3 regions of the Pseudomonas bambusae genome follow, and region 1 is predicted to be linked to each of the others. Evidence: predicted binding sites of a transcription regulator. Region 1 holds the regulator's gene; each other region holds the start of a gene.
The links. Region 1 encodes FliA, which starts transcription of late flagellar genes. Its sites were predicted from a motif close to CTAAAGTTTNNNNNNNNNNNGCCGNTAA; they were not measured.
Positions count from the first base shown of each region.

Region 2: the regulator FliA is predicted to act here: its motif matches at 1,614-1,641, upstream of AAEO81_RS02645 (methyl-accepting chemotaxis protein).
Region 3: the regulator FliA is predicted to act here: its motif matches at 2,183-2,210, upstream of AAEO81_RS28740 (methyl-accepting chemotaxis protein).

Region 1 covers NZ_CP151650.1:4,717,234-4,727,755, reverse strand. The annotation lists gene flhA (flagellar biosynthesis protein FlhA) at 292-2,421, shown strand; gene flhF (flagellar biosynthesis protein FlhF) at 2,433-3,788, shown strand; gene fleN (flagellar synthesis regulator FleN) at 3,907-4,740, shown strand; gene fliA (RNA polymerase sigma factor FliA) at 4,737-5,477, shown strand; gene AAEO81_RS21535 (chemotaxis response regulator CheY) at 5,750-6,124, shown strand; gene AAEO81_RS21530 (protein phosphatase CheZ) at 6,144-6,932, shown strand; gene AAEO81_RS21525 (chemotaxis protein CheA) at 7,062-9,398, shown strand; gene AAEO81_RS21520 (chemotaxis response regulator protein-glutamate methylesterase) at 9,595-10,522, shown strand, end outside.
Region 2 covers NZ_CP151650.1:592,765-603,286, forward strand. The annotation lists gene AAEO81_RS02645 (methyl-accepting chemotaxis protein) at 1-1,548, opposite strand, end outside; gene AAEO81_RS02650 (hypothetical protein) at 1,870-2,103, shown strand; gene AAEO81_RS02655 (cell division protein ZapA) at 2,100-2,402, shown strand; gene AAEO81_RS02660 (low specificity L-threonine aldolase) at 2,565-3,605, opposite strand; gene AAEO81_RS02665 (TraX family protein) at 3,705-4,448, shown strand; gene alaC (alanine transaminase) at 4,715-5,932, shown strand; gene AAEO81_RS02675 (serine hydroxymethyltransferase) at 6,334-7,587, shown strand; gene AAEO81_RS02680 (sarcosine oxidase subunit beta family protein) at 7,603-8,853, shown strand; gene AAEO81_RS02685 (sarcosine oxidase subunit delta) at 8,868-9,182, shown strand; gene AAEO81_RS02690 (sarcosine oxidase subunit alpha) at 9,179-10,522, shown strand, end outside.
Region 3 covers NZ_CP151650.1:6,401,683-6,412,204, reverse strand. The annotation lists gene AAEO81_RS28740 (methyl-accepting chemotaxis protein) at 230-2,146, opposite strand; gene AAEO81_RS28735 (16S rRNA (uracil(1498)-N(3))-methyltransferase) at 2,404-3,111, opposite strand; gene tatC (twin-arginine translocase subunit TatC) at 3,108-3,902, opposite strand; gene tatB (Sec-independent protein translocase protein TatB) at 3,899-4,411, opposite strand; gene AAEO81_RS28720 (twin-arginine translocase TatA/TatE family subunit) at 4,422-4,694, opposite strand; gene AAEO81_RS28715 (phosphoribosyl-ATP diphosphatase) at 4,737-5,069, opposite strand; gene hisI (phosphoribosyl-AMP cyclohydrolase) at 5,072-5,476, opposite strand; gene ubiB (ubiquinone biosynthesis regulatory protein kinase UbiB) at 5,533-7,152, opposite strand; gene AAEO81_RS28700 (SCP2 sterol-binding domain-containing protein) at 7,149-7,772, opposite strand; gene ubiE (bifunctional demethylmenaquinone methyltransferase/2-methoxy-6-polyprenyl-1,4-benzoquinol methylase UbiE) at 7,772-8,542, opposite strand; gene AAEO81_RS28690 (polyhydroxyalkanoic acid system family protein) at 8,684-8,962, shown strand; gene AAEO81_RS28685 (phasin family protein) at 9,225-9,662, shown strand; gene AAEO81_RS28680 (phasin family protein) at 9,673-10,522, shown strand, end outside.

The DNA of each region.
Region 1 (10,522 bases):
CTCTCGATTGCTACACGGATGCCCTTCGGGCCTTATCGCGAGCAAGCTCACTCCTACATTGGCTTAAACGTGCCCGTGCCAGATGGACCGAGTCGTTAGCGTCTCAAACCGCACAAACCCGCTCTCCACCGACCCCTGGCCACTCCCAAAAAAATGCCAACGTCTCCACATTTCTACGTGATGGCACTCTGGCATTTTTCACCCATCCCACAAGTTGGACAGGTTTTTGCAATAACCCTGTTACAACGCCTCTGGCGTCAAAGTTTTGATCAACGCGCAGGTACGGAATCGGTGGATCGCTCACAGTTAATCTCTAACGCTCGCGTTGGCCTGGCCGGTCTGGGTCGTGGTCAGTTGGGCGTGCCGTTCTTGCTGCTGGTCATGTTGGCAATGATGATGTTGCCCATGCCGCCGTTCCTGCTGGACGTGTTTTTCACGTTCAACATTGCGCTGTCCATCGTTGTACTGCTGGTCTGCGTCTACGCACTGCGTCCGCTCGACTTCTCGGTATTCCCCACCATTCTGCTCGTCGCCACCTTGCTCCGGCTGGCGCTCAACGTCGCGTCCACCCGAGTGGTCATGCTTCACGGGCAGGACGGTCATGCCGCCGCCGGTAAGGTGATCCAGGCGTTCGGTGAAGTGGTGATCGGCGGTAACTACGTCGTCGGTATCGTGGTGTTCGCGATCCTCATGATCATCAACTTCGTGGTCGTGACCAAAGGTGCCGGTCGTATCTCCGAGGTGAGCGCGCGCTTCACCCTCGACGCGATGCCCGGCAAACAGATGGCCATCGACGCCGACCTCAACGCCGGTCTGATCGATCAGCCCGAAGCCAAACGCCGTCGTCTGGAAGTCGCCCAAGAGGCTGAGTTCTACGGTTCCATGGACGGTGCCAGTAAATTCGTTCGCGGTGACGCCATCGCCGGTCTGTTGATTCTGTTCATCAACCTCATCGGCGGCATGCTGGTGGGCATCATCCAGCACAGCATGAGCTTTGCTGACGCGGGCAAGGTCTACGCGCTGTTGACCATCGGTGACGGTTTGGTGGCGCAATTGCCGTCCCTGCTGCTGTCCACCGCCGCTGCGATCATGGTGACCCGTGCTTCCGGTTCGGAAGAAATGGGCAAGCTGGTCAAGCGCCAGATGTTCGCTTCGCACCAGGCACTGGCCGTATCCGCTGGCATCATGATCGTCATGGGTCTGGTGCCCGGCATGCCGCACTTCTCGTTCATCAGCCTCGGGCTGGCGGCGGCGGGTGGCGCTTACCTGCTGTGGAAGAAACAGAACATGGTCAAGCTGGCTGCGATTCAAGAAGTCAAGCGCCAGCAGGACTTGCTGCCTGCGCCGAATCGCGCCCAAGAGTCAAAAGAGCTGGGCTGGGACGACGTGACGCCGATCGACATGATCGGCCTGGAAGTGGGCTATCGCCTGATTCCACTGGTGGACCGCAATCAGGGTGGTCAACTGCTGGCGCGGATCAAGGGCGTGCGCAAGAAGCTGTCGCAGGAGCTGGGCTTCCTGATGCCGACCGTTCACATTCGCGACAACCTCGACCTGGCGCCGAGTGCCTACCGCCTGACGCTGATGGGCGTGACCCTCGCCGAGGCCGAGATTTACCCGGACCGCGAGTTGGCGATCAACCCCGGTCAGGTGTTTGGCAGCCTCAACGGCATCACTGCCAAAGACCCGGCGTTCGGGCTCGAAGCGGTCTGGATCGAGATTTCCCAGCGCGCCCAGGCGCAGTCTCTCGGCTACACCGTGGTCGACGCCAGCACCGTAGTGGCAACCCACTTGAACCAGATTCTCTACAAACACTCTCATGAGCTGATCGGGCACGAGGAAGTTCAGCAACTGATGACGTTGCTGGCTAAAAGCTCGCCCAAACTGGCTGAAGAGTTGGTACCTGGCGTGCTGTCGTTGTCGGCGCTGCTCAAGGTGTTGCAAGCGCTGCTGGCGGAACAGGTCCCGGTACGCGATATTCGCAGCATTGCCGAGGCCATCGCCAACAACGCTGCGCGGAGTCAAGATACCGCCGCATTGGTGGCGGCCGTACGGGTCGGATTGTCCCGCGCCATCGTGCAAAGCATTGTCGGCATTGAGCCGGAGCTGCCTGTTATCACGCTTGAGCCAAGGTTGGAACAGATATTGCTCAATAGTCTGCAGAAGGCAGGACAGGGTCAGGAAGAAGGCGTTCTCCTCGAACCGAGCATGGCTGAGAAACTTCAGCGCTCGTTGATCGAAGCGGCGCAGCGTCAGGAGATGCAGGGTCAGCCGGTTATTTTGTTGGTCGCAGGTCCGGTTCGCGCCATGTTGTCCCGCTTTGGACGCCTGGCCGTCCCGAACATGCATGTTTTGGCGTATCAGGAAATTCCTGACAATAAGCAAGTCACCATCGTAGCGACTGTCGGGCCGAACGGCTGAGGTAGTGAGTCATGCAAGTTAAGCGTTTTTTCGCCGCCGATATGCGACAAGCCATGAAACTGGTTCGCGATGAGCTGGGCGCTGAAGCCGCCATCATCGGGAATCGGCGGATCGCGGGCGGTGTGGAACTGACTGCCGCACTGGACTACAAATTGTCTGCGCTGGCCCCGCGCGTGCCGAACATCGAGCTGGAAGACGAACTGCGCAAGACCCAATCGCGCATCGTAACCGCTCAGGCCGAGCTGACCCATCGCAGCGAACTGGACACCGTCGCCAATCGCCAGCTGTTCACCGGCGTGGCCATGGACGACAGCAAACAGATCGAACCGACGCTGGACGAACCCTTTCGCCCGTCGATCCACGCGGCCATTGCGGCTGATCGTGCTGAACGCGCCGAGCGTCAATCGGTCGAGCCGGGCATCAGCCAGCGTGCGTACGACTCGATGCGCTCTGAATTGAATGGCCTGCGTGAACTGCTGGAAGTCCAGCTGGGTTCGCTGGCCTGGAACCAACTGCAAGGCAGCCGCCCGCAACAGGCGAACCTGTGGCGCCGTCTGCAACGCGTCGGTCTGTCGGGGCCTCTGTCCCGTGACCTGCTGGCGATGGTGCCGGACACCGACGATCAGCCCCACGCCTGGCGCATGTTGCTGGCGCACCTGGCGCGCATGATCGTCACCCCGGATGTCGAGCCGCTGGAAGAGGGCGGTGTGATTGCGATGGTCGGCCCGGCAGGCATGGGCAAGACCACAACGCTGGCCAAGCTGGCGGCGCGTTACGTGTTGAAGTACGGCGCACAAAACATCGCGCTGGTGAGCATGGACAGCTTCCGCATCGGGGCGCAGGAACAGCTCAAGACGCTGGGCCGCATCCTGAATGTGCCGGTGACCCACGTTGACCCCGGTCAATCGCTGGCTCAGGCGCTGGAGCCGTTGCTGCGCAAGCGTGTGGTGTTGATTGACACCGCCGGCCTGCAAGCCAGTGATCCGGCCCTGCGCCTGCAACTGGAGAGTCTGGCCGGTCGCGGGATCAAGGCGCGCAATTACCTGGTGCTCGCCACCACCAGCCAGAAGCAGGTGCTGACGGCGGCGTACCACAGTTATAAGCGTTGCGGTTTGGCCGGGTGCATCCTGACCAAGCTCGACGAAACCGCCAGCCTCGGCGAAGTGCTGAGCCTGGCGGTGACACATGAATTGCCCGTGGCCTATCTCACCGATGGCCCGCGCATTCCGGATGATCTGCATCTGCCACGTCGGCATCAGTTGGTCAGCAGGGCTGTCAGCGTTCAGATGCAGGAGGAGCCTAGCGAGGAAGCGATGGCGGATATGTTTGCGGATCTTTATCACAGCCCCGGCAAGCGCGCGGGCTAGGTAAGGAAAATGACAGTGGAATATACCTGCATCGATGGTCTGCCAAGCATTGTTCACGCAGTGAACGTGCAGCCCGAAATGTGGCTTTGGTCTAAGCAAGACAAGGTAAAAAATTAACATGGGCAGCATGCATCCCGTACAGGTTATCGCGGTGACCGGTGGCAAAGGTGGCGTCGGCAAGACCAACGTGTCAGTGAACCTCTCGCTGGCCCTGGCTGAGCTGGGACGTCGCGTCATGTTGCTGGACGCCGATCTGGGTCTCGCCAACGTTGACGTATTGTTGGGACTGACCCCTAAACGCACCTTGGCGGACGTCATTGAAGGACGCTGCGAGCTGCGCGATGTTCTGTTGCAGGGCCCGGGCGGTGTGCGCATCGTGCCTGCGGCGTCGGGCACCCAGACCATGGTTCACCTGAGCCCTGCGCAACACGCGGGTCTGATTCAGGCGTTCAGCGACATCGGCGACAACCTGGACGTGCTGGTGATCGACACCGCTGCCGGGATCGGCGAATCGGTGGTCAGCTTCGTGCGCGCCGCGCAGGAAGTGCTGTTGGTGGTCTGCGATGAACCGACCTCGATCACCGACGCCTACGCGCTGATCAAACTGCTGAACCGCGACTACGGCATGAACCGTTTCCGCGTGCTGGCTAACATGGCGCAGAGCCCTCAGGAAGGCCGCAACCTGTTCGCCAAGCTGACCAAGGTCACCGACCGCTTCCTCGACGTGGCCCTGCAATACGTCGGCGCCGTGCCGTACGACGAATGCGTGCGCAAGGCCGTGCAGAAGCAGCGTGCGGTGTACGAAGCGTTTCCACGTTCCAAATGCGCGCTGGCGTTCAAGGCCATCGCGCAGAAGGTCGATACCTGGCCATTGCCGGCGAACCCGCGAGGCCACCTTGAATTTTTCGTTGAGCGCCTGGTTCATCAGACCAGTGCAGGGCCTGTGTCATGACTGCAAGTGGCTATCGCATGTACAGCAAATCGTCCAAAGATTCTCAGTATGAGCTGATCGAGCGCTATGCCCCTTTGGTCAAGCGCATCGCCTACCACTTGCTGGCGCGTCTGCCGGCCAGCGTGCAGGTCGAGGATCTGATCCAGGCCGGCATGATCGGCCTGCTCGAAGTGTCGACCAAATACGATTCCACCAAGGGTGCGAGTTTCGAGACGTACGCCGGCATTCGTATTCGCGGCGCGATGCTCGATGAAGTGCGCAAGGGGGACTGGGCGCCACGCTCGGTCCACCGCAATACGCGCATGGTCAGTGACGCGATTCGTGCAATTGAAGCGAAAACCGGTCGCGACGCTAAAGATCACGAGGTTGCGGCCGAACTTCAATTGAGTCTCGACGATTACTACGGGATTCTGAACGATACCTTGGGCAGCCGCTTGTTCAGCTTCGACGACCTGTTGCAGGACGGCGAGCATGAAGGGTTGCACGAGGACGGCGCGAGCCAGTCGCTCGAACCGTCGCGGGATCTGGAAGATGAACGTTTCCAGAGCGCGCTGGCGGACGCCATCGCCAACCTGCCCGAGCGTGAGCGCCTGGTGCTGGCGTTGTACTACGACGAAGAGCTGAACCTCAAAGAGATCGGGGAGGTCTTGGGGGTCAGCGAATCCCGTGTCAGCCAGCTGCATAGCCAGTGCGCCGCACGTCTGCGGGGCCGGTTGGGAGAATGGCGCGCGCGTTGACGCATTGACGCGGGCCCGTCTTTTCACAAAGATGCCTGCGTTTTGGGTGGTAAGGCCGGCTGTGCAAGGCGTTGTGTGGGAAGCAAAAGGGACAAGGCAGGAGCCGCTGGGATCAGGTCTTCGGACTTTTTCCGTGGCGCTCATCACGTGTTTCTTCGAAAGGCCCCCTCGTTTTCGTGTGACCGGTGGAGCGATGTTGCCGGTATTGATTGAACGCGCGTCCAGGCACTGGGCGCGTTAAAGACTGCTTGGAGGTCGAATTGGACAAGAACATGAAAATCCTCATCGTTGATGACTTTTCAACGATGCGGCGGATCATAAAAAACCTGTTGCGTGACCTTGGGTTCACCAACACGGCCGAAGCAGATGACGGTACCACCGCATTGCCGATGCTGCAGAGCGGTGCTTTTGACTTTCTGGTGACCGACTGGAACATGCCTGGCATGTCCGGCATCGACCTGCTGCGTCAGGTGCGTGCCGACGAACGTCTGCGTCACCTGCCTGTGTTGATGGTGACCGCCGAAGCCAAGCGCGAGCAGATCATCGAAGCCGCTCAGGCGGGCGTGAACGGTTACGTGGTCAAGCCTTTCACGGCTCAGGTGCTCAAAGAAAAAATCGAGAAGATATTCGAGCGCGTCAATTCCTGATGTCCGCTGTGAGGGCGCTATGGATTCCAAAGATTCGACAATGGGTGACTTCGAGTCGACCCTGAAGAAACACGCACAAGAACTGGTCGCCAGCCTCGAAAAAGGCAAGTTCGGCGACGCCGTGCAACTTATCCATGAGCTTAATCAGACCCGGGACCGCGGCCTGTATCAGGAAGTGGGCAAGCTGACGCGCGAGCTGCACAGTGCAATCGTCAATTTCCAGATTGACCCGCACATGCCGCAAGCCGAGGAAGTGTCGCAGATCACGGATGCCACCGAACGTCTGTCGTACGTTGTCCGCCTCACTGAAGGCGCGGCCAACCGCACGATGGACCTGGTGGAGCAGAGCACACCGCTGATGAACGGCCTGAGCGCCGACGCCAAGGCGTTGAGCGTCGATTGGGGCCGCTTCATGCGCCGCGAAATCGGTGCTGAAGAGTTTCGTGATCTGGCCCGCCGCGTCGAAGGTTTTCTGACCCGCAGCGAGAAGGAGACCCACGAGGTCGCCAGCCACCTGAACGACATTCTGCTGGCTCAGGACTATCAGGACCTGACCGGTCAGGTGATCAAGCGTGTGACCACACTGGTGACCGAAGTCGAGAGTAATTTGCTCAAGTTGGTGCTGATGGCCAGTCAGGTCGATCGCTTCGCCGGGATCGAACACGACCAGGAAGAGTTCCGTAAGCAAAAAGAACAGGAAAAACTTCATTCCAAGGGTGAAGGTCCGCAGATTCATGCCGATAAACGTGAAGACGTCGTATCCGGTCAGGATGATGTAGACGATCTGCTATCCAGCCTCGGCTTCTGAAATCCAGAGCCAGGGTTCTATGTGAAAGTGGCTGTGGGCTTGCGCGCCAATGTCTCGACGAAGGCAATGCGCGCAGGCCATCGACGCAGCTCCTGGATCGGTTGACGGTTAATTTTAGGAGCACCCCCAATGAGCTTCGGCGCCGATGAAGAGATCCTTCAGGATTTTCTGGTAGAGGCCGGCGAGATTCTGGAGCAGTTGTCCGAACAGTTGGTCGAGCTGGAAAGCCGACCGGACGATGCGGACCTGCTCAATGCAATTTTTCGCGGTTTTCACACTGTAAAAGGGGGCGCAGGCTTCCTCCAGCTCAATGAGCTGGTCGAATGCTGCCACATCGCCGAAAACGTGTTCGACATCCTGCGCAAAGGTGAGCGCCGGGTCGACGCGGAACTCATGGATGTCGTGCTCGAAGCACTGGACACCGTCAACAGCATGTTCGGCCAGGTCCGTGAGCGTTCGGACGTGACCCCGGCCACGCCAGAGCTGCTCGCCGCGCTGTCGCGTCTGGCCGAGCCTGCGTCTGCCGACGAAATCGCCGCTGCCCCTGCGCCGGTGGTTGAAGAGGTGGCCGAAGCGCCTTCCGAAGACATCACCGATCACGAATTCGAACAACTGCTGGACTCGCTGAATGCCGTGAAGGCGGAAGCGGCGAGCGCAGCCGTGTCTGCGCCACCGGCACCTGCACCCGCTGCGCCTGCAACGGAAGCCGCCAGCGACGAAATCACCGACGCCGAGTTTGAATCCCTGCTGGATCAACTGCATGGCAAAGGCCAGTTCGCGGTCGATGCCGTGGCACCTGCTGCCGCATCGGCTGCGTCTGCTGCGCCGGCTGCCGCGCCTGCCGGCGATGAAATCACCGACGACGAATTCGAAGCGTTGCTTGATCAACTGCACGGCAAAGGCTCGTTTTCCGCCGACACAGCGACAGCCGTTGCCCCTGCTCCAGTGGCGGCCGCGCCTGCCGCTGCCGAGTCCGGCGCCCCGGCGTCGGATGAAATCACCGATCACGAATTCGAAGCGCTGCTCGACCAATTGCATGGCAAGGGCACCTTCTCGGCGGATGTTGCCGCGAGCGCGCCCGTTGCCACGGCACCCGTGAAAAAAGCCGAACCGGCCAAGGCCGAGGCCCCCAAAGCCGAGCCAGCCAAACCGGCGGCCGCGCCTGCTCCGGCTGCGGCACCTGCGCCTGCAAAAGCGGCCGCTGCGCCAGCCCCTGCAGCGGCATCACCGGCCCCGACAGCACCGGCACCGGCCCGGGCACCTGCACCGGCAGCCGCCGACAAGGCCCCGACCGAAGCCGAAACCACCGTGCGCGTCGACACCGCGCGGCTGGACGAAATCATGAACATGGTCGGCGAGTTGGTGCTGGTGCGTAACCGTCTGGTGCGCCTGGGCCTCAACAGCGGCGATGAAGCCATGTCCAAGGCCGTGTCCAACCTGGACGTGGTCACCGCTGACCTGCAAACCGCCGTCATGAAGACGCGGATGCAGCCGATCAAGAAAGTCTTCGGTCGCTTCCCGCGACTGGTTCGCGATCTGGCCCGTCAGCTCAAGAAAGAAATCAACCTTGAACTGGTGGGTGAAGAAACCGACCTGGACAAGAACCTGGTCGAGGCCTTGGCCGACCCGCTGGTCCACTTGGTGCGCAACGCGGTTGACCACGGTATCGAATCGCCGGAAGAGCGCGAAGCATCGGGCAAGGCCCGTGGCGGTCGCGTGGTGCTCTCGGCGGAACAGGAAGGTGACCACATCCTGTTGTCGATTTCCGATGACGGCAAGGGCATGGACCCGGCGGTGCTACGCGCCATCGCGGTCAAGCGTGGGGTGATGGACAAGGATGCCGCGGATCGCCTGAGCGACACCGACTGCTACAACCTGATCTTCGCGCCGGGCTTCTCGACCAAGACCGAGATTTCCGACGTGTCGGGCCGTGGCGTGGGCATGGACGTGGTGAAAACCAAGATCGCCCAGCTCAACGGCACCATCAATATCTACTCGACCAAGGGCCAGGGCTCGAAGATCGTCATCAAGGTCCCGTTGACCTTGGCGATCATGCCGACCCTGATGGTGATGCTGGGCAACCAGGCGTTCGCGTTCCCGCTGGTCAACGTCAACGAAATCTTCCACCTGGACCTCTCGACCACCAACGTGGTCGACGGTCAGGAAGTGGTGATCGTGCGTGACAAGGCGCTGCCGCTGTTCTACCTCAAGCGCTGGCTGGTCAGCTCGGCCGCGCATGAGGAGCAACGCGAAGGTCACGTGGTGATCCTTTCCGTCGGCACCCAACGCATCGGCTTCGTGGTCGATCAACTGGTGGGTCAGGAAGAAGTCGTGATCAAACCGCTGGGCAAGATGTTGCAAGGCACGCCAGGCATGTCGGGCGCCACCATCACCGGTGACGGCCGCATCGCGCTGATTCTCGATGTGCCGAGCATGCTCAAGCGGTACGCCGCGCGGCGTATTTGATGCCCGGTATGCAGTGAACCTCGTGTGGGCGAATTCATTCGCGAAAATCGGTCAGGCGACACCTCTGTAGCGTCTGTCCCGCCGCTTCGCGAATACGTTCGCTCCCACTGGTTCCTTATCCATCCCTGTAATACGGGTGGATCAGAGGTTGATGAAACGGGATGGCCCCTGAGGGGACAGGCCCTACGGAGTGTTTATGGCAGTCAAGGTTCTGGTGGTAGACGATTCCGGCTTTTTCCGCCGGCGCGTCTCGGAAATTCTTTCCTCTGACACAACGATTCAAGTGGTCGGCACCGCCACCAACGGCAAGGAAGCGATCGAGCAGGCCCTGGCCCTGAAGCCCGATGTGATCACCATGGACTACGAAATGCCGATGATGGATGGCATTACCGCAGTTCGTCACATCATGCAGCGTTGCCCGACTCCGGTGTTGATGTTCTCCTCGCTGACCCACGAAGGCGCCCGGGTGACCCTGGATGCGCTGGATGCCGGTGCGGTCGATTACCTGCCCAAGAATTTTGAAGACATCTCGCGCAATCCCGAGAAGGTCAAACAAATGCTGTGCGAAAAGGTGCATACCATTTCCCGCAGCAACCGTCGTTTTAGCGGTTACAGCAGTGCGCCCGTTGCGCCGTCGCCTGCCCCGACTGCGCCAGCGCCGTCCACCGGTTCGCTGCGCAGTCCGGCCCCGACGCCCGGTGCGACGACCCGACCTGCGCCAGCCCCCGCACCGACCCGTGCTCCGGCGGCCCATGCGCCGACGTCGCCCGCGCCCAAGCGCAAGGCCTACAAACTGGTCGCCATCGGCACGTCCACCGGCGGACCTGTGGCACTGCAACGTGTGCTGACGCAATTGCCCGCGAATTTTCCGGCCCCCATCGTGCTGATCCAGCACATGCCTGCGGCCTTCACCAAAGCCTTCGCCGAGCGGCTGGACAAGCTGTGCCGCATCAGCGTCAAGGAAGCCGAGGACGGCGACATCCTGCGTCCGGGTCTGGCGCTGCTGGCCCCTGGCGGCAAGCAGATGATGGTCGATGGCCGTGGCGCGGTGAAAATCCTGCCGGGCGACGAGCGTCTGAATTACAAGCCGTGCGTCGACATCACCTTCGGCTCGGCGGCCAAAT
Region 2 (10,522 bases), 2.6 Mb from region 1:
GTTGGCGCCGGTGGCTGATTGAGTCGACAGATCGCGGATGTTGACCAGGTTGCGGTCCACCTCGCGAGCAACTTGAGCCTGTTCCTCGGCGGCGCTGGCGATCACGAGGTTGCGTTCGTTGATTTCAACCACTGCGCCGTTAATGGTGTCCAGCGCAACGCCTGCGCCTTTGGCAATGTTCAACGTCGATTCGGCGCGTTCGGTGCTGCTGCGCATCGAGTTGACGGCCTCCTCGGTCCCGCCCTGAATACTGCCGATCATGCGTTCGATTTCGCTGGTCGATTGCTGGGTGCGGTGGGCGAGGGCGCGCACTTCGTCGGCCACGACGGCAAAGCCACGGCCGGCTTCGCCCGCACGTGCAGCTTCAATGGCGGCGTTGAGGGCCAGCAGGTTGGTCTGGTCGGCGAGACCCCGAATCACGTCCAGGACCTTGCCGATGTCGCGGGATTGCTCGGCGAGGTTGCCGATCAGGGTGGCGGTGCTTTGCACATCTCCGCTCATGCGTTCGATGGCGCTGACGGTTTCCTGCACCAGATCGCGGCCGTCGCTGGCCGAGGTGGTGGCGTTTTTCGATGCTTCGGAGGTGCTGACCGCGTTGCGGGCCACTTCTTCGACGGCGCTGGTCATCTCGTTGACAGCGGTCGCGGCCTGTTCGATCTCGTTGTTTTGCTGGGAAAGGCCACGGGCGCTTTCGTCGGTGACGGCGTTCAGCTCTTCAGCGGCAGACGCCAGTTGAGTCGCGGAACCAGAAATGCGTTGCAGTGTGTCGCGCAGCTTCGATTGCATTTTCAGCATGGCCGCCAGCAGACGACCGGCTTCGTCATTCCCGTCTACCTGAATGGTGCGGGTCAGATCACCCTCGGCGATTTCCTCCGCCGCTTTCAGCGCAGAGGAGATTGGGCGAGTGATGCTGTTCGTCAGCAGCCAGGCGAACAGTAGCGTCAGCAGAGTGGCAATGATCAACAGCGTGACCACCATCGTGAAGGCCGTCGAATACTGGTTCGAGGCGTCTTTGTTGGTGTCGTTGAGCTGCTGGGTGTTGATTTCCACCAGCTTGCTCAAGACCACGTTCATCTGGTCCGAGTTGGTTTGCAGGTCGTTGTTAAGCAAAGCCGTCAGCTCGTCCAGCTTGTTAGCGCTGCTCAACGATTTCATGCGGTCTTCGAGCTGGCGATAGTCGCCCAGCAGTTTCACGTATTGATCGTACGTCACCTGCTCTTCAGGGGCGGAGATCAATTTCACATAAACGGCGCGTGCTTCTTCGATCTGCCGGTTACGGGTCGCCAGCAGGTCGAGCGTCTTTTGCTGGGTGTCGGCTTCGCGGTTGAGCATCAGACGATAGGACAGGACGCGTAGGCGAACGCTGGCCTCGGTCAGCTTATCCAGCGCCTTGATGCTGGGCATGCTGTTGGTGGCCATGACTTCGGTGGCATCGTTGATCTCGCTCATCTGCGCGAGCGCGAAGATGCCAAGCACCAGCATCAGCAAGCCGATGATGGAGAAGCCGAGAAAAGCACGGGGCGCGATGTTCATATTGCGAAGGGACATGACTGTTCCTGAATTGGGGCGCGATCCATGCGAAACAAAAGGGAGGTACGAAAAGGAATACTTGCTTATCGGTCAGGCATGCCAGGACTTGAACTGGTTGGTCCATAGTGCGCGCATCTGTCGCAGGCAGGTCGATCTGACGAACAGCAGGAACAAGAGGGGGAAAACGCAGTCAATCAGGTCCGTTATGCGTTTGCGGAATTGAAGCGGTATCTGTGCTTTTTGTGTCGGTGTTGTGGCGTGAATGCCCTGATTTCACTGGTAGCTGAAGTGACTTTTCTTTATCGTACGCGCCCTTTGAAATTTGCCTGAGAAATCAAAATGTTGGAAGCATCTCTAAGCCAGTTGGAAAAACTCGTCGGTGACCTCGTTCAGCAGAATCAGACGCTGCAGAACACGAACGTTCAGCTCGCCGAAGAATTGAAACAAGCCAAGGATGACAACGACAGTTTGCAGTTGAGCCTGCTGGAGCAGGAAGAAAAGCAGGGCGCCACGGCCGCCCGTATTCAGGCGTTGGTTGATCGCGCCACCAGCGCAAGTGCGGTCGGCGCATGATTCTCGACCGCGACACCACCAAGGTCATTTCCATTCTTGGCAACGATTACACGATCAAGGCGCCTGAAGGTCAGGAACAGACCTTGATGGATGCCGTGGTCATGCTGAAATCGGCGTTGTCTGAAACCAAACGTAGTTATCCGACTTTGATCGGTGATCGTCTGTTGGTGCTGGCGGCGCTGAACCTGTGTTCGAAGCAGATCGAACTCAAAGAGCAGCACGCCGAAGCGCTGAGCCGCTATGAAGACAAGGTCAGTGCGACGGTCGAGGTGATTGAGAAGGTGATTGCGCAGGGGTGAATGCTTCTGCAGGGATTGATCGGTCTGATTGCAGTGATTCCTTGTGGGAGCGAATTCATTCGCGATTGGTAGGTACATCCGACACATTGATGTCGGCTGTACCCTTTATCGCGAATGAATTCGCTCCCACAGTTATACGGCTATACGGCGCCGTTTCTCGGATCAGGCCCCCATCACCAGACGGATATCCGCCGCCAGCTCCCGCACGCGGGCTTCTTCGGTGTCCCACGAGCACATGAAGCGCGCGCCGCCGCTGCCGATGAAGGTGTAGAACCGCCAGCCCTTGGCGGTCAGTGCGGCGATGGCTGCCTCCGACAGTTGCAAGAATACGCCGTTGGCCTGCACCGGGAACATCAGCTCAACGCCCGGAATGTCCTTGACCAGGTCGGCCAGCAATTGCGCGCAGGCGTTGGCGTGGCGAGCGTGTTTGAGCCACGCATCGTTTTCCAGCAGGCCCACCCAGGGGGCCGACAGAAAACGCATTTTCGACGCCAGTTGCCCTGCCTGCTTGCAGCGATAGTCGAAGTCTTCGGCCAGCTGGTGGTTGAAGAACAGAATCGCCTCACCCACTGCCATGCCGTTCTTGGTGCCGCCGAAGCACAGCACGTCGATGCCTGCTTTCCAGGTCAGCTCAGCGGGTGAGCAGCCCAGAAATGCGCAGGCGTTGGCGAAACGGGCGCCGTCCATGTGCAGGTTCAGGCCGAGTTCCTTGCAGGTGTCGCTGATGGCTTTCAGCTCTTCGGGCAGGTAGACGCTGCCGACTTCGGTTGCCTGAGTCAGCGTCACGACACGCGGTTTCGGATAGTGGATGTCGGCGCGCTTGAGCGCGACTTCACGAATCGACGTGGGCGTCAGCTTGCCGTTCTCGCTGCGGGCGGTGAGCAGCTTCGAGCCGTTGGAAAAGAACTCCGGCGCGCCACACTCGTCGGTTTCGACGTGGGCGGTCTCGGAGCAGATGACGCTGTGATAGCTCTGGCACAACGACGACAGCGCCAATGAGTTGGCTGCCGTGCCGTTGAAGGCGAAGAACACTTCGCAGTCGGTTTCGAACAGCTGGCGGAATTGATCGGCCGCGCGTGCTGTCCACTGATCGTCGCCGTAGGCACGCTGGTGGCCATAGTTGGCTTGCTCCATGGCCGCCCACGCTTCCGGGCAGATTCCCGAATAGTTGTCGCTGGCAAACTGCTGGCTTTGGTCTGACATGGCCGGTTCCCTGTAATCGAAGGTTGCGACTGTAACCAGATTTCAATGCAGAGGTCATGCATTCTTGCGTCAGAAAATTCAGCAAACATGTGAGGTCCGATGATCGAGACGATTTCAGCGGTGCGCCCCGAGCGCGACCGGGCCTTGGACCTGCTCAAGTGGCTGGCGATGCTGAGCATGGTGCTCGATCACTTGCGTTATGTCGGCTGGCATGTCGATGGGCTGTACGTGCCGGGACGATTGGCGTTTGCGTGGTTCTGTCTGGCGATTGCGGCGAATGTCGGACGCAGCCTTTTGCGCGGGGTGACGCCTCGTCCGGACTGGAAATATCTGACGTGGCTGGTGGTGTTTTCCGTGGTCGCCGAGCTTCCCTATCGGCTGTACATGGCGGATGAGGTCACTACGCTGAACGTCCTGCCGACCTTGGTGCTGGGGCTGCTGGTGGCGCAGGGCGCGGTTGCTCGCTCATGGATGCCACGCATTGTGGGTGTTGTCGCACTCGGTCTGGGTGTCGCGTTTGGCCAGCAACTCATGTTCGGTGCTTACGGAGTGTTGCTGCCGACGGCCTTTCTATTGGTGTTGCGCGGGCCACTTTGGCTGGCGGTGGTTCCGGGGACAGTGTGCCTTTTAAGCAATGAATGGCCGAAGATCATCGACGGAATGATGTGGGGTGATCCGATTTCGATTGGGGCGTTGATCGCGTGTCTGCTGGGGCCGTTTCTGGGGCTGGCGCTGTTGCGGTGGCGGCCGAGGTTTGGCGTCTGGCCGATGCGCAGGTGGGCGTATCTGATTTATCCCCTGCATTTTCTGGTGCTGCTCGGTCTGCGCGATCTGCTCCTTTGACGTATTCAAAACGTCACGACGATTCTGTGTCTGGTGGCGAACCTGTGGGAGCGAATTTATTCGCGAAAGAGGCGTTACTTTCGATGGAGATGCGTCGCCTGAAAAACCCCATTCGTGAATGAATCCGCTCCCACAGTCGGAAATGTAGTCAGGCTGAAATCCCTGTAGACAAACCGCCATCACGCCCCTTATCTTCCGCACCAGGCCACCGCAGTGGCCAGCGTCGCTCGGACGGTTCCGGGCGCTTACGTCTTCTTGAGGTTTCCATGGCTGACCAAGGTTCGCCGCGCCGCTTTGCGCGCATCGATCGACTCCCCCCTTACGTGTTCAACATCACTGCCGAGCTGAAAATGGCTGCTCGTCGTCGTGGTGAGGACATCATCGACCTGAGCATGGGCAACCCCGATGGGGCAACGCCGCCGCATATCGTCGAAAAACTGGTCACCGTCGCCCAACGTGAAGACACTCACGGCTACTCGACTTCGCGTGGCATCCCGCGTCTGCGTCGGGCGATTTCCAGTTGGTACAAAACCCGGTACGAGGTCGACATCGACCCCGAAACCGAAGCCATCGTCACCATTGGCTCGAAAGAGGGCCTGGCACACCTGATGCTCGCCACCCTTGACCAAGGCGACACGGTGCTGGTGCCGAACCCCAGCTACCCGATCCACATCTATGGCGCCGTGATCGCAGGCGCTCAGGTGCGTTCGGTGCCGCTGGTGCCGGGCGTGGACTTCTTCGCCGAGCTGGAAAAGGCCATTCGTGGCTCGATCCCCAAGCCGAAGATGATGATTCTGGGCTTCCCGTCCAACCCGACCGCGCAGTGCGTCGAATTGGACTTCTTCGAACGTGTCGTCGCGCTGGCGAAGCAATACGACGTGCTGGTGGTGCACGACCTGGCCTACGCCGACATCGTCTACGACGGCTGGAAAGCCCCGTCAATCATGCAAGTGCCCGGCGCCAAGGACATCGCGGTGGAGTTTTTCACCCTGTCCAAGAGCTACAACATGGCGGGCTGGCGCATTGGCTTCATGGTCGGTAACCCCGAACTGGTGAATGCGCTGGCCCGAATCAAGAGCTACCACGACTACGGCACCTTCACGCCGCTGCAAGTGGCGGCGATTGCGGCACTGGAAGGCGACCAACAGTGCGTGCTCGACATCGCCGAGCAATACCGCCAACGCCGCAACGTGCTGGTCAAAGGTCTGCATGAACTGGGCTGGATGGTGGAGAACCCGAAGGCGTCGATGTACGTCTGGGCCAAGATTCCCGAAGCCTATGCACATTTGGGCTCGCTGGAATTCGCCAAGAAGCTGCTGCTCGAAGCCAAGGTCTGCGTCTCGCCGGGTGTCGGTTTTGGTGAATACGGCGACGATCACGTGCGTTTCGCCCTGATCGAAAACCAGGACCGGATTCGTCAGGCCGTGCGCGGTATTCGCGGGATGTTCCGGACCGACGGACTGCTCCCTGCAAAATCGGTCTGATTGCGACATTCGTTATTCCGCTTTTCACCTACAAGATCCCCGGCCCAGGCTGGGGATTCTTATTTGTGTGCTGCAATACGCCCTCTCTGTAGGAGCGTGGCTTGTCCCGCGACCTGCCGGGAACCGGCAGTAAAATCTGCTGACGCGACCTGTCTGGCACAGCGCATTCTGCGGATTTGCGACCGCTTCGCGCTCGATCGCGGGACAAGCCACGCTCCTACACGACAGGCGTCGCATCCAGACATTTCACACTCCCCGCAAAACCATGTCGTAAACGCGCCTTTGTGTGGCGTGCGTAGGCATCTGGCCTGTCTGCGTCGGCCCTACCATCGCTGCCAAGGGGTGATCCAAAAGCCCCAACACGACAATTCAGGCGCCGCGCCGCCGCTGGGAGAACCGCGATGTTCAGCAAGCAAGACCAAATCCAGGGTTATGACGATGCACTGTTGGCAGCGATGAATGCCGAAGATCAACGTCAGGAAGATCACATCGAGCTGATCGCCTCGGAGAACTACACCAGCAAGCGCGTGATGCAGGCTCAGGGCAGCGGCCTGACCAACAAATATGCCGAAGGCTATCCGGGCAAGCGTTACTACGGTGGCTGCGAGCACGTCGACAAGGTCGAGCAACTGGCCATCGACCGCGCCAAGCAACTGTTCGGTGCTGATTACGCCAACGTCCAGCCGCACTCCGGTTCGTCCGCCAACAGCGCGGTTTACCTGGCCCTGCTGCAAGCTGGCGACACCATTCTGGGCATGAGCCTGGCCCACGGCGGTCACTTGACCCACGGCGCCAAAGTGTCGTCCTCGGGCAAGCTCTACAACGCTGTTCAATACGGCATCGACACCACCACTGGCCTGATCGATTACGACGAAGTCGAGCGTCTGGCCGTTGAGCACAAGCCGAAAATGATCGTTGCCGGTTTCTCGGCTTACTCCAAGACCCTGGACTTCCCCCGCTTCCGCGCCATCGCTGACAAAGTCGGTGCCCTGCTGTTCGTCGACATGGCCCACGTGGCCGGTCTGGTCGCTGCCGGTCTGTACCCGAACCCGATTCCGTTCGCTGACGTGGTCACCACCACCACCCACAAAACCCTGCGCGGTCCACGTGGCGGTCTGATCCTGGCCAAAGCCAACGAAGAAATTGAAAAGAAACTGAACGCCGCTGTATTCCCGGGCGCTCAGGGCGGCCCGCTGATGCACGTCATCGCTGGCAAGGCCGTGTGCTTCAAGGAAGCCATGGAGCCAGGCTTCAAGGCTTATCAACAGCAAGTGATCGACAACGCCCAGGCCATGGCGCAGGTGTTCATCGATCGCGGTTATGACGTTGTGTCCGGCGGCACCGACAACCACCTGTTCCTCGTGAGCCTGATCCGTCAGGGCCTGACCGGTAAAGAAGCTGACGCCGCTCTCGGTCGTTCGCACATCACCGTGAACAAGAACGCCGTGCCGAACGATCCACAATCGCCGTTCGTGACTTCGGGCCTGCGTATCGGCACCCCGGCCGTCACCACCCGTGGTTTCAAAGTTACCCAATGCGTCACGCTGGCCGGCTGGATCTGCGACATTCTCGACAACCTCGGCGATGCCGATGTCGAGGCCAATGTTGCCAGCCAAGTCGCCGCGCTGTGCGCCGATTTCCCGGTTTACCGCTGAGTCAGGAGTCGCACCATGCAGCATTACTCGGGCTTCGGCCTCTTCAAACACTCCCTCAGCCACCACGAAAACTGGCAGCGCATGTGGCGCACGCCGACCCCTAAAAAGGTCTACGACGTGGTCATCGTGGGCGGTGGCGGTCACGGTCTGGCGACCGCGTACTACCTGGCCAAAGAGCACGGCATCACCAACGTGGCCGTGGTCGAAAAAGGCTGGCTGGGCGGCGGCAACACTGCCCGGAACACCACCATCGTGCGCTCCAACTACCTGTGGGACGAATCCGCTCACCTGTACGAACACGCGATGAAACTGTGGGAAGGCCTGTCCCAGGACCTGAACTACAACGTGATGTTCTCCCAGCGCGGCGTCTACAACCTGTGCCACACCCTGCAGGACATGCGTGATTCCGAGCGTCGTGTCAGCGCTAACCGCCTGAACGGCGTTGATGGCGAACTGCTCAACGGCAAACAGGTGGCGGAAGAAATCCCGTACCTGGACTGCTCGAAAAACACCCGTTACCCGATCATCGGCGCGACCGTTCAACGTCGCGGCGGTGTCGCCCGTCACGACGCCGTGGCCTGGGGCTTCGCCCGTGCCGCTGACGCTTTAGGCGTGGACCTGATTCAGCAAACCGAAGTTACCGGTTTCCGTAAGGAGAACGGCGTGTGCATCGGCGTTGAAACCAACAAAGGCTTCATCGGCGCCAAGCGCGTCGGCGTGGTGACCGCTGGTAACTCCGGTCACATGGCCAAGCTCGCAGGCTTCCGTCTGCCGGTCGAATCTCACCCGCTGCAAGCGCTGGTGTCCGAGCCGATCAAACCGATTATCGACAGCGTGATCATGTCCAACGCCGTCCACGGCTACATCAGCCAGTCCGACAAGGGCGACCTGGTGATCGGCGCCGGTATCGACGGGTGGGTTGGCTATGGTCAACGCGGTTCGTACCCGGTGATCGAGCACACCATTCAGGCCATCGTCGAGATGTTCCCGGTGCTGTCGCGCGTGCGCATGAACCGTCAGTGGGGCGGCATCGTCGACACCACGCCGGACGCCTGCCCGATCATCTCCAAGACGCCTGTGCCGAACATGTTCTTCAACTGCGGTTGGGGCACCGGCGGCTTCAAGGCCACTCCGGGTTCGGGCAACGTTTTCGCTGCCAGTCTGGCGAAAGGCGAAATGCATCCGTTAGCCAAACCGTTTTCCATCGACCGTTTCCACAACGGCGCACTCATCGACGAACACGGCGCTGCTGCCGTCGCCCACTAACAGGAGAAATCCCGATGCTTCATATCTTCTGTCCACACTGTGGCGAGCTGCGCTCCGAAGAGGAATTCCACGGTTCGGGTCAGGCTCACATTCCGCGTCCTCTGGACCCGGCTGCCTGCACCGACGAGCAGTGGGGCGACTACATGTTCTTCCGCGATAACCCGCGTGGCCTGCACCACGAGCTGTGGATTCACGCCGCCGGTTGCCGCCAGTACTTCAACGCCACGCGTGACACCGTGACTTACGAAATTCTCGAAACCTATCTGATTGGCACCAAGCCACAGTTCGTGAACCCTGTGCCTGCGGTCGGAAAGGGAGACAAAGCATGAGCCAGTCCAATCGTCTGCCCAATGGTGGCCGCATCGACCGCAGCAAGGTCCTGAACTTCAACTTCAACGGCCAGACCTATCAAGGCTTTGAAGGCGACACCCTGGCCGCAGCCCTGCTGGCCAACGGCGTTGATGTCATCGGCCGCAGCTTCAAATATTCGCGTCCTCGCGGCATCTTCGCGGCAGGTTCCGAAGAGCCGAACGCAGTGCTGCAGATCGGCGCGACCGAAGCTACCCAGATCCCGAACGTGCGCGCCACGCAACAAGCGCTGTACTCGGGCCTGGTCGCCACCAGCACCAACGGCTGGCCAAGCGTGAACACCGACATGATGGGGATTCTCGGCAAGGTCGGCGGCAAGCTGATGCCACCGGGCTTCTACTACAAAACCTTCATGTACCCGCAATCGTTCTGGATGACCTACGAGAAGTACATTCGTAAGGCCGCCGGTCTTGGCCGTTCCCCGACCGAAAACGATCCGGACACCTACGACAACATGAACCACCACGCCGACGTGCTGGTGGTTGGCGCAGGCCCTGCTGGCCTGGCGGCGGCACTGGCGGCTGCACGCAGCGGCGCCCGTGTGATCGTGGCTGACGAACAGGAAGAATTCGGTGGCAGCCTGCTGGATTCCCGCGAAAGCCTCGACGGCAAGCCCGCCGCTGAGTGGGTCGCGACCGTCGTTGCCGAGCTGAAAGGCCTGGCCAACGTGGTCCTGCTGCCGCGCGCTACCGTGAACGGCTACCACGACCACAACTTCCTGACCATTCACGAGCGTTTGACCGATCACCTCGGCGACCGTGCACCGATTGGCCAAGTACGTCAGCGTCTGCACCGCGTTCGCGCCAAGCGCGTCGTGCTGGCGACCGGTACTCACGAACGTCCGCTGGTCTACGGCAACAACGATGTGCCGGGCAACATGCTGGCCGGTGCCGTTTCGACGTATGTCCGCCGTTATGGTGTGGCACCGGGCAAGAAATTGGTCCTGTCCACCAACAACGACTACGCCTACCGTGTGGCGCTGGACTGGCTCGACGCCGGTCTGCAAGTGATTGCCGTCGCCGATGTGCGTCACAACCCACGTGGCGCGCTGGTCGAAGAAGCCCGTGCCAAAGGCATCCGCATCCTGACCGGCAGCGCCGTGATCGAAGCTCGCGGCAGCAAGCGCGTCAGCGGTGCCCGCGTGGCCGCGATTGACGTGAAAGCGCACAAAGTTACCAGCCCAGGCGAATGGCTTGATTGCGACCTGATCGCCAGCTCCGGTGGTTACAGCCCGATCGTTCACCTGGCCTCCCACTTGGGCGGCAAGCCGGTCTGGCGTGAAGACATCCTCGGTTTCGTG
Region 3 (10,522 bases), 1.7 Mb from region 1:
TGAGGTTGGAGAACCGGAGCTCTATCTACTTTGTAAGCTCTGAGGCCTTAGGAGCTGAACAGCTTCCCGGCTCTCCCTCGATGATCAGTCGAGAACTATGGCGCGATGAAACGCCAGAGTCGAGATACAAGGAGCCGGCTTGCTGGCGAAAGCGGTGTGTAATCCGATGATAAGGGGATTGACCCACCGCATTCGCCAGCAAGCCGGCTCCTACAATAAGTGTGTAGATTCACACCCTGAACCGGCCGACCAGCCCCTGCAGATGCGTGCCCAAACGTGCGAGCTCCACGCTGGATGCCGCGGTTTCTTCACTGGCCGCTGAGGTCTGTTCCGACACATCCCGCACGTTCAGCACACTGCGGTTGATCTCTTCGGCCGTTGCACTTTGCTGCTCGGCGGCGGCCGCAATCTGCTGGTTCATGGACTGGATCGCGGACACGGTTCGGGTAATGCTTTCCAGCGCGCCACCAGCCCGACGGGTCAGTTCCACGCTGCTGGTCGTCAATTCACGGCTGTTGTCCATGATCGTCGCCACCTGTTGCGTGCCGTTCTGTAAGGCCGCGATCAGGTCTTCAATCTCTTCGGTGGATTTCTGTGTGCGCTGGGCCAGGCTGCGCACTTCATCGGCCACCACGGCGAAGCCGCGACCCGCTTCACCGGCCCGGGCGGCTTCGATGGCCGCGTTGAGCGCCAGCAAGTTGGTCTGCTGCGCGACCGACTTGATCACGTCCAGCACGCTGCCAATTTTGTCGCTTTCGCGCTTGAGTTCACCCATGGCCTCGGTGGAATGCCCCACTTCGGTGGCCAGACGCTCGATTTGAGCGATGGCCTCGCTCACGACCTTGTCGCCTTCACGGGCCTGCTGATCGGCCGCCACAGCGGCTTCTGAAGCCTCCTCGGCATTCCGTGCGACTTCTTGCACCGTGGCCGTCATCTGGTGCATGGCCGTAGCGACCTGGTCCGTCTCGACTTTCTGATTGTTAACCCCGGCGCTGGTCTGCTCGGTCACCGCGGACAGCTGCTCAGCGGCGCTGGCGATTTGCGTGACACCGTCGCTGATGCCGCCGATCAGCTCGCGCAGGTTCACTGTCATGCGCTGAATGCCGCCTTGCAGCTGACCCAGTTCGTCACGGCGATCAATGCTCAGGTTATGGGTCAAGTCGCCGGACGCAACGCGATCCACCGCGACGAGTGTGTGTTTCAACGGCAGGGTAATCTGGCGAGTAATGGCCCACGCCGCAAGGACCCCGAAAAACAGAGCCAGCGCTGTCGCCAGACTCAGCATCGATTGCGCCTGCGCGCTGTCGGCGTCTCGCTTGGTATTTTGTGAGGTGGTCAATTTGTCACTCAGGTCGAGCAACTGCTGACCGACCCCCTCCATCTTCTGCAGCGCCTGGCGGCTCACCCGTTGGGCGTCGCGGTATTGTGCGACTGCAGCGCCGTAACTTTTAAGGGCCAGATTCGCCCGTTGCAGCTGCGGGATGTATTGGGACGAAACGTCGCCCGCCAAGGTGTTCACGCCAACGATGGCTTCTTCGATGGCGGCTGTGGCGCTCTTTTCGAAATCTGGATTGCCGCTGAAGGTGTAGCCGCGTACTTGAAAACGCGCCTGCTGAATCAGCTTGCTCACGCCCACGGCGCTGTTGAATTGCAGAATGTTGTCGTGCTGGATCAACGCCTCTTCGATCTTGTTGACCTCGTCCACGGCGGCATCCGCGGCTGCGCCCAAGTTCACGCGGCTGGCTTCACGGGCTTGAATGGCTTTGGCCATGTCCTCGAATGCGCGACGGTAGTCAGTGGCGGCCTGAGTCTGAGCGTCCAGCAGCTTCAGGTCGCTCCCGACCACGAGCTTGCCGTGGGCCGTCTTGAGCTCCGCGTCGAGATGGTCCAGCGCGGTCATGACGGCCTTCGCCGTATCCGGGTTGGCCTGGGTTTCGTAATTCATGCGTGCAATGCGCAGCGCCAGGGAATATTCGTTGATCTGGGAGATCATCGCGAGCTTGTCGCCGCGATCAATCAACGACCTCACGCCCGACCAGCCTGTTGCGGTGATGACCAGCGTCAACAGCAAAACCAGCCCGAACCCGATCCCGAGCTTGCGACTGACACTGATATTTCCAAGGCGTTGGGCGGTCCAGCGATACATGACGATTCCTTGCTGATGGTTTTTTGGGACGTCACGTTATCGGCAAGGGTGCACCAATCTGAAGCAGAGCGAGGATGGCATATCGGCCAAGTATCGGAAGCGCTGTGTTTATCGCGATCTGCATCTGGCCGAAGGCCGTGGGAGCCGGCTTGCTGGCGAATGCGTCAGGTCGGAAACATTGATAGTGGCTGACACACCGCTTTCGCCAGCAAGCCGGCCACAACATGGGCGGGGGCTGGTCGCGTGAAGGGGATGGATTAAAAAAGCCGGGCGAGGACGGCAGTGACGGCGGTTTCGACCCGCAGGATGCGGTCGCCGAGCTGCACAGGGTTCAGGCCGGATTCGCGCAGCAGGTCGACGTCGTAGGGAATCCAGCCGCCTTCCGGGCCGATGGCCAAAGTGACCGGCTCATTGACCGCACACGGGCAGGCCGGGTAATCGCCGGGATGCCCAACCAACCCAAGCGTCCCCTCAACGATGGCAGGCAGCCGGTCTTCGACGAACGGCTTGAAGCGTTTCTCGATGACGATTTCCGGCAACACGCTGTCCCGCGCCTGTTCCAACCCCAGAATCAACTGCTCACGAATCGCCCCAGGCTCCAGGAACGGCGTCTGCCAGAAGCTTTTCTCGACGCGGTAACTGTTGACCAGAATGACCTTGGGCACACCCATGGTGGCGACGGTCTGAAATACCCGGCGCAGCATTTTGGGGCGGGGCAGGGCGAGCACCAGGGTCAGCGGCAGTTTGGCGGGAGGCTCACGGTCGAAACTGACAGACAGTTCCGCCTCGCGGGGTTCGAGACGCAGTAACTGCGCGCTGCCGAGCAAGCCGCCCACGCGTCCAACGCGCAGGCTGTCGCCGACCTCCGAACGATGCACCTCTTGCATGTGCTTGAGGCGTCGATCACGCAACACCACCCGATCAGCCGAAATGAAGTCGGCCTCTTCCAGAAGCAGCAGATTCACGGCTGGGTCGCTGGCGGCTGGTCTTGCTCGTCTTCGGCTTTCTCGTCGTCTTCGTGGTCGCCGCGTTTGGTGACCATCGAGCTGCACAACACGCCGATTTCAAACAGCAGCCACATCGGCACGGCCAGCAGCGTCTGCGAAAAAATGTCCGGCGGGGTCAGGATCATGCCGACCACGAAGCACCCGATCACCACATAGGGGCGAATCTTCTTGAGGTACTTCACATCAACGATGCCGATCCACACCAGCAACACGACCGCGACCGGGATCTCAAACGCCACGCCGAACGCCAGGAACAGCGTCATGACGAAATCCAGATAACTGGAGATGTCCGTCATCATCGACACCCCTTCCGGGGTCACGCTGGCGAAGAAGTGGAAGATCAGCGGGAACACCAGGAAATAGGCGAAGGCCATCCCGGCGTAGAACAGAATGATGCTGGAAATCAGCAGCGGCACCGCCACGCGTTTTTCGTGTTTGTACAGGCCCGGCGCGATGAAGCCCCAGATCTGGTACAGGATGACCGGCATTGCCAGGAACAGCGCCACCATCATCGTTAGCTTGAACGGTGTCAGAAACGGCGAGGCCACATCAGTGGCGATCATCGTCGCGCCTTCGGGCAAGAACTTGCGCAGTGGCGCCGAGACGAAGGTGTAGATCTTCTGCGTGAAGTAGAACAGCGCACCGAAGATCACGAAGATCGCCAACACGCAACGTAACAGGCGCGAGCGCAGCTCAGTGAGGTGCGAGACCAGCGGCATTTGCTGGTCGTTTTCCGGGATTTCGCTCATGGGGCTCGTGGGGGCTGTGTCGAATCGTTGGCGGAAGGCGCGCCCGGCACGGCCGTGGGCGTGGTGGCCACCGGAGCGGGCGCAGGTGTCGCGACAGGCGGAACAGGCTCGGGCTGCGCAGCGGGCGGCGTGACCGACGCGCTTTCAGCAGGCGCTGCCGGGCCAATGTCGGCGCTCGGTGGCGTAGGTGCGGCACCCATGATCGGCGCTGCGGGCTCGCTGACCGGCTGAACCGCTGGCGGCACGACGGGTGCGGCCGCTTGCTGCGGTTGCATGATTTTGCGCGCTTCTTCTTCCAGCGAAAGAATGTGCTCGTTGTGCAATTGACGACGAATTTCATCGGCGCCAATTTCGCGCTCAACTTCCTGTTTGATCGCGTTGAAGCTGCGTTTCAGACGCCCGATCCAAAGCCCGGCCGTCCGCGCTGCCCCTGGCAAACGCTCGGGGCCCAATACCAGCAGGGCAACGAGGCCGACCAGCAGCAGTTCAGAGAAGCTGATACCAAACATGCGTCACGACCTAGTCTTTGCGGATGGGCTCTTCGACTTTCTGCGCAGTGCCGTCGATGGTGTGCGGCTGATACGGCGGCTGAGTCGGTGGAACAGGCTGCGCGGTCGGCTGTGGCTGAACAGGCGGTTGTTCGGTGGGTTTTTCTTCGTCGTTCATGGCTTTGCGGAAGCCTTTGATCGACTCGCCAACGTCAGTGCCCAGGTTTTTCAGTTTCTTGGTGCCGAAGACCAATACAACGACCACAAGAATGACGATCCAGTGTTTCCAGTCAAAAATGCCCATGACGCGTTCCTCACAATGATTTCAGGGCTCGCAGGCCCGTGTTTAATCCGTCGAACGAGCAGCTTTTTCGACGTGTCCGGACAGGCCGAAACGGCGATCCAGTTCATCGAGTACGGCTTGCGGGTGCTGGCCCAGCGCTGCGAGCATCACCAGGCTATGAAACCACAAGTCTGCCGTTTCGTAGATGACATCGCTGCAGTCCCCGCTGACGGCGGCGTCCTTGGCAGCGATGATGGTTTCGACCGACTCTTCGCCGACCTTCTCCAGAATCTTGTTCAGCCCCTTGTGATAGAGACTGGCGACGTAGGAGGAGTCGGCAGCCGCGCCTTTGCGCTCTTCGAGCACCTGGGCGAGGCGAGACAGGGTATCGGTCATGTTCAGTGTCCTGCGTGATAAATGGCGTGCGGGTCTTTGAGGACCGGGTCCGCGGTCTTCCAGCCAGCATCGTCGCCTGCACCGTCAAAAACTCGGTAGAAACAGCTTTCGCGGCCGGTGTGGCAGGCGATCCCGCCGATCTGCTCGACCATCAGAATGATGACGTCGGCGTCGCAGTCCAGACGCAGTTCGTGCAATTTCTGCACATGGCCCGATTCTTCGCCTTTGCGCCACAATTTGCCACGGGAGCGCGACCAGTAGATGGCGCGGTTCTCGGTGGCCGTCAGGCTCAGTGCTTCGCGGTTCATCCAGGCCATCATCAGGACGCGCCCGGTCTTGTGGTCCTGCGCAATCGCTGGCACCAAACCGTCACTGTCCCATTTAATCTCGTCCAGCCAGTCTTTCATCGTCGGCTCCGGCCGATGGGTGGGTGGGTTAGTGTGCCAGCGGCTCGTCCCGATGGCTATCGGCGCACGACCAGATAGAGCCCGGCGACCAGCATCAGCAGCGCGGGCCAGGCACTCAGCGCGATCAGTTCGTCGCCTGATTGAGTATGGGCCGTCGCCAGCACCACGCCACCGCCGAGCAACGCGGCGCCGATCAGGCGCAGCGCCCAGTGGTCGCCCTTGCGCGAGTACGGAGGCGCAGGATCGGACCTGTGCGGCTGCGAGAGGCGCTCCAGCAGATCGCGGGTCATGTTGGCCAGATGCGGAATCTGTTCGACCTGAGATTGCAGGTTGCCGATCAGCGTTTTAGGGCTGACGCGCTCGCGCATCCAGCGTTCCAGAAACGGCTGCGCGGTGCTCCACAAGTCCAGTTCCGGGTACAACTGACGGCCCAGGCCTTCGATGTTGAGCAGGGTTTTCTGCAACAGCACCAGTTGCGGCTGCACTTCCATGTTGAAGCGACGCGCGGTCTGGAACAGGCGCATCAGCACCTGACCGAAGGAAATATCCTTGAGCGGTTTCTCGAAGATCGGCTCGCACACGGTACGAATCGCGGCTTCAAATTCGTTGAGCTTGGTCTCAGCGGGCACCCAGCCGGAATCGATGTGCAGCTGCGCGACACGACGATAATCCCGCTTGAAGAATGCAAACAGGTTGCGCGCCAGATAATCCTGGTCTTCCGGGGTCAGGCTGCCGACGATGCCACAGTCGATGGCGATGTATTGCGGGTCCCACGGCGAAACCGTGCTGACGAAAATGTTGCCAGGGTGCATGTCGGCGTGAAAGAAGCTGTCCCTGAACACTTGGGTGAAGAACAGCTCCACACCACGCTCGGCCAGTTTCTTCATGTCGGTGCGCTGATCGGCGAGGGTCGCGAGATCGGTTACCTGAACGCCGTAAATCCGCTCCATCACTAGCACTTTCGGGCGGCACCAGTCCCAATAGACCTGAGGCACGTACAGCATCGTCGAGCCTTCGAAGTTGCGGCGCAGCTGGCTGGAGTTCGCCGCTTCGCGCAATAGGTCGAGTTCGTCGTAGATGGTCTTCTCGTAGTCGGCGACCACGTCCACCGGGTGCAGCAAGCGGGCGTCGGCAGACAAACGCTCGGCGATCTTGGCGAGGATGAACAGCCAGGCAAGGTCGGAGCCGATGACCGGTTTCAGGCCCGGACGCACGACTTTCACGACCACTTCTTCGCCGGTCTTGAGGCGAGCGGCGTGAACCTGCGCCACCGACGCGGACGCCAACGGCGCAACATCGAAACGACTGAACACGTCGTTGATCTTCGCGCCCAACTGCGACTCGATCAGGGCAATCGCCTTCTCGGATTCGAACGGCGGCACGCGGTCCTGGAGCATCATCAGCTCGTCGGCGATGTCTTCGGGCAGCAGGTCACGGCGGGTCGAAAGCAACTGGCCGAACTTGATGAAGATCGGCCCGAGATCCTGCAACGCCAATCGCAGGCGCGCACCTCGGGTCAGCTCGCTTTTGCGTCGCGGAATCCAGCGCCACGGCAGCACGAAACGCACGGCGAGCAGCCACCACGGCAGTGGCAGGGCGAACAAAAGATCATCGAGGCGGTAACGGATTACGACACGCTGGATGCGAAACAGGCGGCGGACGGCAAGCAGGCTCATGCGTTATCGCTGGATTTGAGGAAGTGGGCCAGACGCTCGAAGCGGGCTTCGAGGCGTTCCAGGTCTTGTTTGGTCTGATCCAGTTCGGCGAAGCGGGCTTCAGCCTCGCGTTTGCCGACCAGGGTGCGGGATTCTTCGGCCAGGTATTCGGCCAGGTTGTGGCTCAGGCTCGCCATGCTCTCTTGGGTCCAGCGTGCGCTGTTGCGCAGATGGCCACCGATCAGCGGCGTGGCGACCGGACCGAGCCAGCGTTGCAGCTCGTATTCCCAGTCGAGGTCCAGGTCCTGCAACACGCCCACCAACTCCAGTAGCACGGCGCTTTCGCCATCCAGCTCGACCTCCGGGCTGTGCAGCACGGCGTTCTTGTCCTTGCTCAAGGCGAGGCGCATCAGGCTAGCGGCCGGGGCACGCAGGGTCACGTCAGCGCCTGCTTCCCAGCGCGAGGCCAACATCAGGCCTTCGTCGCTGGGCAGAATGTGCAGGTGAAACGCCGGGCTGGTGCATTCGACCGCAATCACCTTGCCGCTCAGCCGATCAAGGCGTGGCAAGGCTGTGCTGTCCATTTGCAGCACACGGTTGATGCCGTGCTCGGCACTGGCGAGCAAGCCGCTGATCAGCATCAGGGCTTGATACCACGGTGCAGAGCGACGATGCCGGAGGTCATGTTGTGGTAGGTCACGCGATCGAAACCGGCCTCTACCATCATTGACTTCAGGGTTTCTTGATCCGGGTGCATGCGGATCGATTCGGCCAGGTAGCGATAGCTTTCCGAGTCGTTGGTGATCAGCTTGCCCGCCAACGGCATGAACGCGAACGAATAGGCGTCGTAGACCTTGGACATGACTTTGTTGGTTGGCTTGGAAAATTCCAGCACCAGCAGGCGGCCACCCGGCTTGAGGACGCGCAGCATCGAGCGAATGGCGTCTTCTTTGTGAGTGACGTTGCGCAGGCCGAATGCGATGGTCACGCAGTCGAAATGGTTGTCCGGGAACGGCAGCTTTTCAGCGTCGGCCTGGACGAACTTGATATTACCTGCCACGCCACGGTCGAGCAGGCGGTCGCGACCGACTTTCAGCATCGACGCGTTGATGTCGGCCAGCACCACTTCACCGGTCGGACCGACCAGGTGGGAGAATTTCTTGGCCAAATCGCCCGTACCGCCTGCGATGTCCAGCACGCGGTTGCCGGTGCGCACACCGGACAGCTCGATGGTGAAACGCTTCCAGAGGCGGTGCATGCCGCCGGACAGCACGTCGTTCATCAGGTCGTACTTGGCCGCCACGGAGTGGAAAACCTCGGCGACTTTCTCGGCCTTCTGGCTTTCAGCGACGGTTTTGTAACCGAAGTGGGTGGTGGGTTCGGCATCGCTGCCTTTGCGCGGATCGTTCATATCGCTGTCACCGGAATAAAGTGCCGCCATTCTAATCGTCGGGGCTGGCTTTGTCTTGACAAGGCTCACCGCCAACAGTTTCTTCGCCGAACGCCGCTGGTATAGTGGCCCGACGATTTAGGCCGATGAAGGAGCCCGCCAATGGCCCGTATTACCGTGGAACGCCCGCATGCACTGGGCAAGGATAAGGCTCGCGAGAAAGCCGAACTGCTGGCCGAGAAGCTGGGCGACAAATATGGCATCGAGCACAGCTGGAATGGCGACACCGTGTCGCTGGAAGGCAAGGGCGCCAAAGGCACCGTTGAGGTGGAAGACGCGCTGGTGCGGGTCAACATCGAGCTGAATTTCTTCCTGTCGGCGATGAGCAGCACGATCCAGTCTGAGGTCGAGCGGCAGCTGGATAAAGCGCTTATTGCCTGATGGCCTATTTTAGGAGCGTGGCTTGCGGGCGCTAGCGCTGTAACGTAGGCCGAGAGTCTGTAGGAGTGAGCTTGCTCGCGATAGCAGTTCGTCGGCCCTCGATGCGTCTACAGACATACCGCTATCGCGAGCAAGCTCACTCCTACAGTTGCTCGTCGTGCTCATCGTCTAGGGTGAGCTTTCTAATTTTTCTCTCTACTTTGTGCCCATGCCCCCGTCTGCGGGGCGGTTCCTCTTATCCCTTTCGAGCGTGAGGTGCACCATGGCCAAAGTGATTCTGAAGAAAAAAATCGAAGCCGAAGAAGCGAAGACGTTCTCCGAGGTTCGTCTCTACGCCCGCAAAATCTGGCTCGCAGGCCTGGGTGCCTACGTGAAGGCCGGGCAGGAAGGCGCTGAGTACGTCAAAGAGCTGATCAAGACCGGCGAGCAGACCGAAAAGAAAGCCAAGAAAGTCATCGACGAAAAAATCGAAGCCGCCAACAGCGAAATCGATTCGGCGAAGGATGAAGTCACCGGCGAAATCACCAAAGCCAAAGGCCGTGTGGAAGTGCAACTCGACAAAATCGAGAGCGCCTTCGACCGCCGTGTGGCCAGCGCCTTGAATCGCATTGGCATTCCGTCTAAACATGATGTTGAGACACTCTCTGCTAAGCTCGATGAGCTGACGGCATTGCTTGAACGTGTCGCGCGTAAACAATAAGGAGAGCGGGATGGCTGGCAAAAAGAAAACTGAAAAAGAAGGCAGCTCCTGGATTGGTGAAGTGGAGAAATACTCCCGCCAAATCTGGCTGGCTGGTTTAGGCGCTTACTCGAAGATCAGCAATGACGGCAGTAAGCTTTTCGAAACGCTGGTGAAAGACGGCGAAAAAGCCGAGAAAGAAACCAAGGCCACCGTCGGTAAAACCGTCGACACGGCCAAGGTTTCGACCAAGTCCCGCGTCGGTGACGTGAAGGACCTGGCGCTGGGCAAATGGGGCGAACTGGAGGGGGCTTTCGACAAGCGTCTGAACAGCGCGATTTCTCGCTTGGGTGTACCGAGCCGCAACGAAGTCAAAGCCCTGCACAGCAAAGTTGATCTGCTGACCAAGCAAATCGAAAAACTGACGGGCGCCTCGGTGCCTTCGGCGTCGAAAACGGCAGCGGCGAAACCTGCCACGAAAACCGCCGCCAAACCCGCAAGCGCTGCCGCCAGCAAAACCGCAGCGGCCAAACCGGCGGTCGCAAAAACAGCGGCCAAGGCCGCCGCCAAGCCGGTAGCCGCCGCGTCGAAAGCCGCTGCGTCCACCGCCGCCAAGGCGAATACCGTTGCTGCGAAACCGGCGCCGAAGGCCGCTGCGAAACCGGCTGCGAAACCAGCAGCAGCGAAACCGGCCGCGAAGCCTGCAGCGACCAAACCTGCCGCTGCGAAAAAGCCAGCCGCTGCCAAGAAACCCGCAGCACCGAAGCCCGCCGCAGCCGCCAAACCGGCCGCAGCGTCCACCCCTGCTGCAACCACCGCCAGCGCATCGCCTGCCACCTCGGCACCGTCCGCATCCGCCGCTGCACCGTCGACCAATTCCG